One region of the Rahnella sp. P4_A8 genome, then DNA from elsewhere that is predicted to be linked to it. Evidence: predicted binding sites of a transcription regulator. Region 1 holds the regulator's gene; the other holds the start of a gene.
The links. Region 1 encodes LexA, which represses DNA repair genes until DNA is damaged. Its sites were predicted from a motif close to TNCTGTATGTACATACAGNA; they were not measured.
Positions count from the first base shown of each region.

Region 1 (4,215 bases):
GGCAAAACTGTCATTAGAATCCGGATTTGAGCTTCGCCATTCCGTCGTTGAAGCGCATGGCTTATGTGCAGAATGCAAAGTAGTAGAAACCTGCGACAGCCATGACCATTGCGATCACGACCACAGTATTGTGGTGAAAAAACGCTGAATGATCGGGTTTTAAGGTTTTGAAGGTGACTCGTAAGAGGAGGATGTTTTGTACAGAGAAGAGGTTGGGTACATCCGTGTACCCGTATCCTGAAGCGTTCCGGGTAGGAGCAGCTAAATCTCAGGATACGTCACTGGCACGCGAGGGGGAGTCGCGTCTTACCAGTGATATTTGTTTTTGGTTTCCCATTCATTGAGCTCTTTCTCGGCCTGATCTTTTTGATAGCCGTAACGCTCCTGAATTTTACCGACTAACTGATCACGTTTACCTTCAACCACTGTCAGGTCGTCATCAGTCAGTTTGCCCCATTGTTCTTTCACTTTCCCTTTGAACTGCTTCCAGTTACCGTCGGCTTGGTCCTTATTCATAAAATATCTCCTGTTACCTTGGGTTTTATGAACTGCATTTCGTCTTGCAGCTCGTCCTTAACACTTTAAAGGTTAGTAGAGAATCTCGATTAATCCTCCTTAAACAGGGATAAAAACCACTATTAGGATTAATCTAAAGCATGAAATAACGACAAAGCTGCGCTTATTTCTTTGAAAATAGCTGAAAAATCAGTGCGACGGAGACGAAAACCATGTGTCATGCCGCCAGTAACGACGCCATATCCAGCCCAGTGAAATCCCGCGTAACCCGAGGAATACCGTCAGCGCCAGCCACAACGCATGATTGCCCAGCAGCGGTAAAGTGAACAATGTCAGCCCGTACCCCAGCGCCGCCACCAGCATGCTGTTTCGCATATCCCGCCCACGCGTTGCGCCGATAAACATGCCATCAAGCAAATAGCACCAGACAGCCACCAGCGGCAGTATAATTTGCCAGCCAAGATATCGGTCCGCCAGCTCACGCAATTCCGGTAATGATGTCAGCGCATCAATGATCGCCCCACCCGCCAGCGCGTAAATCAGAGCAAAAAACAGCGCAACCAGCCCGGCCTGACGACACGCGGCATGCCAGACATTCAGCAGTTTTTCGCGGTTGCGGGCACCGAATGCCTCACCGGAATGCGCTTCGATAGCATAAGCAAAACCGTCAAGTGCAAACGCGGTAAATGTCAGCAGGTTCATCAACACGGCGTTGACCGCCACAATGTGGCTGCCCAGCCGCGCGCCCAGAACGGTCAGCGATGCAAAGCAAAGCTGCAACAGTAATGAGCGCAGCATGATGTCGCGGTTAAGCCCGAGAAGACGGCGCAAATTACCACGCCACGCGGAGGTGATTTCTGCGCCGGTGATACCGCGTCGTTTCATCACCCGCCAGACGAAATACAGCCCGATGAGTAGCGTGAAATACTCGGAGCTTGCCGTCGCCATGGCTGCGCCACGCACGTTCCAGCCCAGCCCGATCACCAGCCACAGATCCAGAATGATATTCAGCAAATTCCCGGCAATCAGCAAAATCACCGGCCCGCGAACGTACTGAATGCCGAGCAACCACCCGAGGATCACCAGATTCGCCAATGAAGCCGGGGCGCTGAACCAGCGGATTTCGATAAACAGCCTCGCCTGTTCAAGCACGGGCTGGCTGCCGCCGACAATGTGAAACGCCAGCTCCATCAGCGGATGACGGAATACCACAATAATGACGCCCGCCAGTACAGCCAGAAGGAAGGGTTGTACAAAAGCACGCGCCAGAAGCTGATTATCTTTCGCGCCCAGCGCCTGAGCGGTCATGCCGGTGGTACTCATCCGCAGAAACAGTAAGAGCATAAAAAGGAAAGTGGTGATCATCGAACCCACAGCCACGCCGCCGAGATAATCCGGGCTGTCGAGATGACCGATCACTGCGGTATCCACCAGGCCGAGGAGCGGCACCGTGATATTGGAAAAAATCATCGGCAATGCCAGCATCCAGAGCGCTTTATCGGCAGGGCTTAAAAAGGTGTTTTTGAGTGTGTGTCGCAGGGAATGATGTTGCATAGAGAATCTCATGCCGGAGGTTCAGGTTATGCCTGTAAATGACATCGCCCCGAAAGGGGCGATGATGAGAGAAACGCATTTCTCTTTGAATTCACATGGATGCCAGAGGCGGCCGCCATCCATATTCAATTAGTTTTAGTCTTGTCTATCTGACACAGCAATTTCTGACTTAGTCATATCTGACCGAGTAATTCGCGTTATATCAAGGCGGCAACTAAGCGAACGCCGGGAGCATACACAAGTATGTGACCGGGGTTCGCGAAGGCAGCCAACGCAGAGATAGCTCGAAGTACGAAGGTCAGATCCAGTCGCCGTTGCGGATAACACCTACGGCTAAGCCTTCAATGCTGAAATTCTGCTCGCGCAAATCCACCACGATCGGCTGAAACTCGCTGTTCTCAGGCAATAACTGCACCACACTGCCTTGTTTTTTCAGGCGTTTCACGGTGACCTCATCATCAATACGGGCCACCACAACCTGACCATTACGCACGTCTTGCGTTTTATGCACGGCCAGCAGATCGCCGTCAAGGATACCAATATCACGCATCGACATACCGCTGACACGCAGCAGGAAATCGGCGCTCGGCTTAAACATTGCCGGATCGATCTGATAGTGCCCTTCGATATGTTGCTGCGCCAGCAGCGGTTCACCGGCGGCAACGCGGCCAATCAGCGGTAAACCTTCTTCTTCTTCCATCAGCAGACGAATGCCGCGTGATGCACCGGAAACAATCTCAATAACACCTTTACGCGCCAGCGCTTTAAGATGCTCTTCCGCCGCATTGGGAGAACGGAACCCCAGACGTGATGCAATCTCTGCGCGGGTTGGTGGCATACCGGTGGTGGAGATATGATCGCGAATAAGGTCGTAGACCTCTTGTTGTCTGGTCGTTAAAGCTTTCATTCCGCCCCCTGGTTGTTTATACAGTCTTGCTGTGAGTATATACAGCTAAACGGTCAATGAAAACCTAAGATTGAATAAAAACAGGGCATAACGTTGATTCCTGGAATGCAGATTCCAAATCAGAACCATCGCGACCAAAAGATGCTGACCCAGACAAAAATCGCCAATATGATGGTCAGAAGTACGGCAGCAGAGCCGATATCTTTTGCGCGACCGGAAAGCACATGAAACTCAGGCCCGATGCGGTCTATTGCACATTCCACCGCGCTGTTGAGCAACTCCGTGACACAGACCAGCACGACGGATCCCACCAGCAGGATACGTTCAATGGTGCTGACATCAAGCAAGAAAGATAGCAAAATTAACGGGATAGCGACGCTGGCCTCCTGGCGAAATGCCGCTTCGTTTTGCCATGCCGCTTTGAATCCTTTCCAGGAATAGCCGGCCGCTTTATAAATTCGGGTAAATCCGGTGACTTGGTTCGCCATTTCGGGTACTGATCCTTAGAGTGTTTGCAGCATTTTAGCTTTTATATGACCACAGATCTCCACGGATCTTTCTGGTATCCTTGCGGCGAAATTGCTAACAAGAGGCTTCACGTTTTTATGTCAGGTTGGCGTAGACTTTATTACACATTATTGAATTTACCACTCTCATTGCTGGTAAAGAGCAAGGTCATACCTTCAGATCCGGTTACCGAGTTGCATTTAGACCCGACGCGGCCGATTTTGTACGTATTACCTTATAATTCCAAAGCCGATTTGCTGACGTTGCGTGCGCAATGTCTGGCGCAGAATCTGCCTGATCCTCTTATTCCGCTGGAAATTGACGGAACCCTGCTACCAAGCCATGTCTTTATAGCCGAAGGCCCGCGCGTATTCTCTTATTACACGCCGAAGCAGGAGTCCGTAAAGCTGTTCCACGACTACCTTGATTTGCACCGCAATAATCCGGATTTAGACATTCAGATGTTGCCGGTGTCGGTAATGTTTGGTCGTGCACCGGGCCGTGAAGGTCAGGACGACACGCCGCATCTGCGCGTGCTGAACGGTATCCAGAAATTTTTCGCTGTGCTGTGGCTGGGGCGGGACAGTTTCGTCCGTTTCTCCAATACCGTTTCCCTGCGTTATATGGCGACGGAACACGGCACAGATAAGACGATTGCTCAAAAACTGGCACGTGTGGCGCGGATGCATTTCTCCCGTCAGCGTCTGGCTGCGGTTGGTCCGCGTCTTCCG
Region 1 covers NZ_JBFUHK010000008.1:24,513-28,727, reverse strand. The annotation lists gene zur (zinc uptake transcriptional repressor Zur) at 1-148, shown strand, start outside; gene AC1DUO_RS06425 (CsbD family protein) at 307-516, opposite strand; gene dinF (MATE family efflux transporter DinF) at 706-2,070, opposite strand; gene lexA (transcriptional repressor LexA) at 2,369-2,977, opposite strand; gene AC1DUO_RS06410 (diacylglycerol kinase) at 3,097-3,465, opposite strand; gene plsB (glycerol-3-phosphate 1-O-acyltransferase PlsB) at 3,583-4,215, shown strand, end outside.

Region 2 (4,215 bases), on a different contig from region 1:
TTCACCGCTGTCACCAGTCAGGCGGAACGGACGGTTCTGCAAATCGACTTTGTTGATGTGGTCGAAAATGATCTCAGTATTAAATTTGGTGGCATGCTCATGCATACGTTCCATTAAGCCCGGACCGGTCAGACCCTCCGGATCGCCTGGCCAGTTTTCCACTTCGGTAGTGGTGGTCAGCTGACCGCCTTTTTCCACACCGGTAATTAATACCGGATTGAGGTTTGCACGCGCAGCATAAACCGCTGCGGTATAACCCGCCGGACCGGAACCCAAGATCAATAACTTACTGTGTTTAACCGTACTCATGCGTAATTCATCTCCGCGATGGCGACAAGCGATAAACCGATTGTAGGGAAAACGGCGCAGTAAAAAAAGTAAACTCAGATGTTGTTAACGATTTGTCTGATAGTTTTTACTGCGTAACCCGCGTAAAAAGGATTTCGCCAATATTGATGAGGCAGATAACTGTTTGATGGATAGGATGAAAAACCAGCATTCCGGCGACCGATCGTTGTGAACGTTGTTCATCAGAACGCGTTAATTTAGCCACAATTCAGGATTGTTTGTAGGGATTTGGCCGAAATAATGGGTGAGATGCGTTGTTATTGTTCATAGATAAAAGACAGCTAAAAAGGGGGCGTCCGCTTTTCAATCTGGCACGTTCTTCTGATTTTGCTTCTTTTACTTTGACAATCCGCTGTGCATTTGCGAAAACATCAGGGGAAGAAGAAATTAACTGCCTGTCTGTGACTTGAATTTATGCAATTGGCTGCTACGGACCCGTCCTGGTATTGCTTTTTGGTTTTTATGTTGCAGCAGGGTTTAGTGAATCAGGTTGGTGGTTTTCAATCTATTAATTTCACAAGGTTATTTCTTTTGAGTATCCGTTTTATGGCCGTGTTCCTTTTGACAGGGGATCAACGCGGCTTTTGGATGCGTAAACCTTAATCATCGGGTCTTCGCTTGGGACAACCCTTAGACATTGAAGTTGGCTGGGGTATGGCAGGTGCAGGGAAGGACAGCAGAGAGACAATAATAATGGTAGACAACAAAAAACGTCCGGGAAAAGATCTCGACCGTATTGACCGTAACATCCTCAACGAATTGCAAAAGGATGGCCGGATTTCAAACGTCGAGCTTTCCAAACGTGTGGGATTATCTCCAACTCCATGTCTGGAGCGCGTTCGTCGTCTTGAACGTCAGGGCTTCATCAATGGTTATACTGCATTGCTCAACCCGCATTATCTGGACGCATCGTTGCTGGTATTTGTTGAGATTACCCTCAATCGCGGCGCCCCGGATGTGTTTGAACAGTTCAATGCGGCAGTACAAAAACTCGAAGATATTCAGGAGTGTCATCTGGTTTCAGGGGACTTCGACTACCTGTTGAAAACCCGCGTACCTGATATGTCTGCTTACCGTAAGCTGTTAGGTGAGACTTTACTTCGTCTGCCAGGTGTTAACGACACCCGCACCTACGTGGTGATGGAAGAAGTGAAACAGACAAATCGCCTGGTCATTAAGACCCGGTAATTGTTCTGGTGCAAAACCTTGTCATTTTAGCTACACTCCTGTGTATCTATACAGCTATGGCGCCGGGGAGTCTCGGCGCTGTTGCTTTTTCTCAGTTCACAGGAACCTGGAGAGCCTTTCTTGAGCCAGGAATATACAGAAGATAAAGAAGTTACCCTGAAAAAACTGAGCAATGGCCGCCGTCTTCTGGAGGCTTTGCTGGTTGTGGTAGCGATTTTTGCTGCTTATTTAATGGCGGCATTGGTGAGTTTTAACCCCTCTGATCCAAGCTGGTCTCAGACAGCCTGGCATGGGCCAATTCATAACTGGGGCGGTGGTGTAGGTGCATGGATGGCCGACACGCTGTTCTTCATCTTTGGCGTATTTGGTTACGCTATTCCACCTATTATTCTGTGTCTCTGCTGGGCGGCTTTCCGTCAGCGGGATAAACAGGATTTCGTCGATTATTTTGCCCTTTCGCTGCGCCTTATTGGCACGCTGGCGCTCATTGTCACGTCTTGTGGTCTTGCAGCCGTCAACGTTGATGACCTGTATTACTTCGCTTCCGGCGGTGTAATCGGCAGTTTGCTCAGTACCGCGATGACACCTTACTTTAATAATGTGGGGGCGACTCTGGTGCTGTTATGCGTCTGGGCTGCTGGCCTGACCTTATTTACCGGCTGGTCCTGGTTGACGATCGCCGAAAAGATCGGTGGTGCCGTGCTGGGTGTAACGAATATCGTGACCAACCGGTCCCGTCGTGACGATGATTATGATTACGACGAGGAGGACGCTCCGCTACTGGAAGACGATGACGCAAAACCGGCTGCTAAAGTCGCGCCGGCCGTCGCTGCTGCAGCGGCTCCTGCAACTGCCGCCGCTTCCGAAGCTGATGAAGATGACGTGCTGTTCTCTGCGCCTTCGGTGAATGAACCTGTGGCGCAGGCCTCTTCTGAGGCTACCGCACCTGCTGCGAGCGCGGCTGTTGCTGAACCGGTACAGGCAGCGGATCCTTATGCTGCTGAGCCGCCGGTTGCTAATATTTCACCGCAGCCAGCACCGGCAACGGCCATTCCGCCGTTATACAATTTCGAGATCCCGGAAGAAACACCAGTTCCGCGCCATCCGCAGCCCGTTCAGCAATCGCCTTCACCAGCGCCAGTTGAGCGCAGAGAGGAAGATGGTCCGAGTCTGGGCAACTGGCAAACTGCCGTGGAGCATTCCCGTTCTCCGTTTGATTTCAGTTCAGCAGTGCCTGATGCCGCTCAGGCGGCCAGCGTGGCGGCCACCGCAGCACTGGCGACCGGCCTTGCACAGGCAGGGCAGTCCACGGCATCTTCCGCTGGTAACACCTTTATGCCAGCCTTCAGTGCTGTGAGCGATGAAAATCCACAGGTGAAAAAAGGCTTTGGCCCTGAGTTGCCGCGTCCTAATCCGGTGCGTATACCTACACGCCGTGAGCTGGCCTCGTATGGCATCAAGCTGCCTTCTCAGCGTATGGCAGAACAGCAGGAACAGGCACAGTCTGCGACGCATAGCGATCCACAGATCCAGGCAGACGTAGAAGCGCTACAGGAAGCAGCATTGCAGCAGGCGTTTGCCGCTCAGCAACAAGAGCGCTATGGCGATGCGGTCACTGAAAATGAACCTGATGAAGAAACTGCCTTGCAGGAAGCCGAATTGCGCAATGCGTTTGCTGCGCGTGAGCAGGCCCGCTATCAGCAGGATGTCGAACCGCTAAGCGGCGTGGTACAGCATCATCATTCACAAAATCAGCAGACTGAATTACCGGCTGTTGCTGATGATTTTGCCGCTGCAGCCATGAAACTCAGCCAGCATGATGCGTTCAGCTTCTCACCAATGGCTGACCTGGTGGACGATACGCCTTCTGAACCGCTGTTTACATTGCCGGCACAAGCGGAAGAAGAACCGCAGGCTGCAACGTTTGCACAACAACCTTATCAGCGCGCTACGTCTTCTGAGCCCGTACAGCATGCGCAGGAATATGAGGCTCCACGACAGTCTTCGCCATCGGCGCAGCCTGATATGGATAGCCTGATCCATCCGTTCCTTATGCGTAATGAACAGCCGCTGGTGAAACCGACCACACCGCTGCCATCACTGGATTTGCTGACCTCACCGCCGGCTGAAGCTGAGCCTGTGGATGAGTTCGCGCTGGAACAGATGGGAAATCTGATCGAAGCGCGTCTGAATGATTACCGCATTAAAGCCGATGTCGTGGGGAAATTGCCGGGGCCGGTAATTACCCGTTTCGAACTGGATCTGGCGCCGGGCGTGAAAGCTGCACGTATTTCTAACCTTTCGCGTGACCTTGCCCGTTCATTGTCTGCGGTTGCGGTGCGTGTTGTAGAAGTGATCCCGGGCAAACCGTATGTCGGCCTGGAATTACCAAACAAGAAGCGCCAGACGGTATATCTGCGCGAAGTGCTGGACTGTGCGAAATTTAAAGAAAGTACGTCGCCGCTGACAATTGTGCTGGGTAAAGATATTTCAGGTGAGCCGGTTATCGCCGATCTGGCGAAAATGCCTCACTTGCTGGTGGCCGGTACGACCGGTTCCGGTAAGTCCGTCGGCGTTAACGCCATGATCCTGAGTATGCTGTACAAGTCTAAACCTGAAGATGTGCGCTTCATTATGATCGACCCGAAAATGCTCGAATTGTCGGTGTATGAAGGTATT
Region 2 covers NZ_JBFUHK010000032.1:10,273-14,487, reverse strand. The annotation lists gene trxB (thioredoxin-disulfide reductase) at 1-309, opposite strand, end outside; gene lrp (leucine-responsive transcriptional regulator Lrp) at 1,042-1,536, shown strand; gene AC1DUO_RS15795 (DNA translocase FtsK 4TM domain-containing protein) at 1,657-4,215, shown strand, end outside.
Region 2: AC1DUO_RS15795 (DNA translocase FtsK 4TM domain-containing protein) is a predicted target of LexA. The motif match lies at 1,573-1,592, and genes of this name have one in related genera.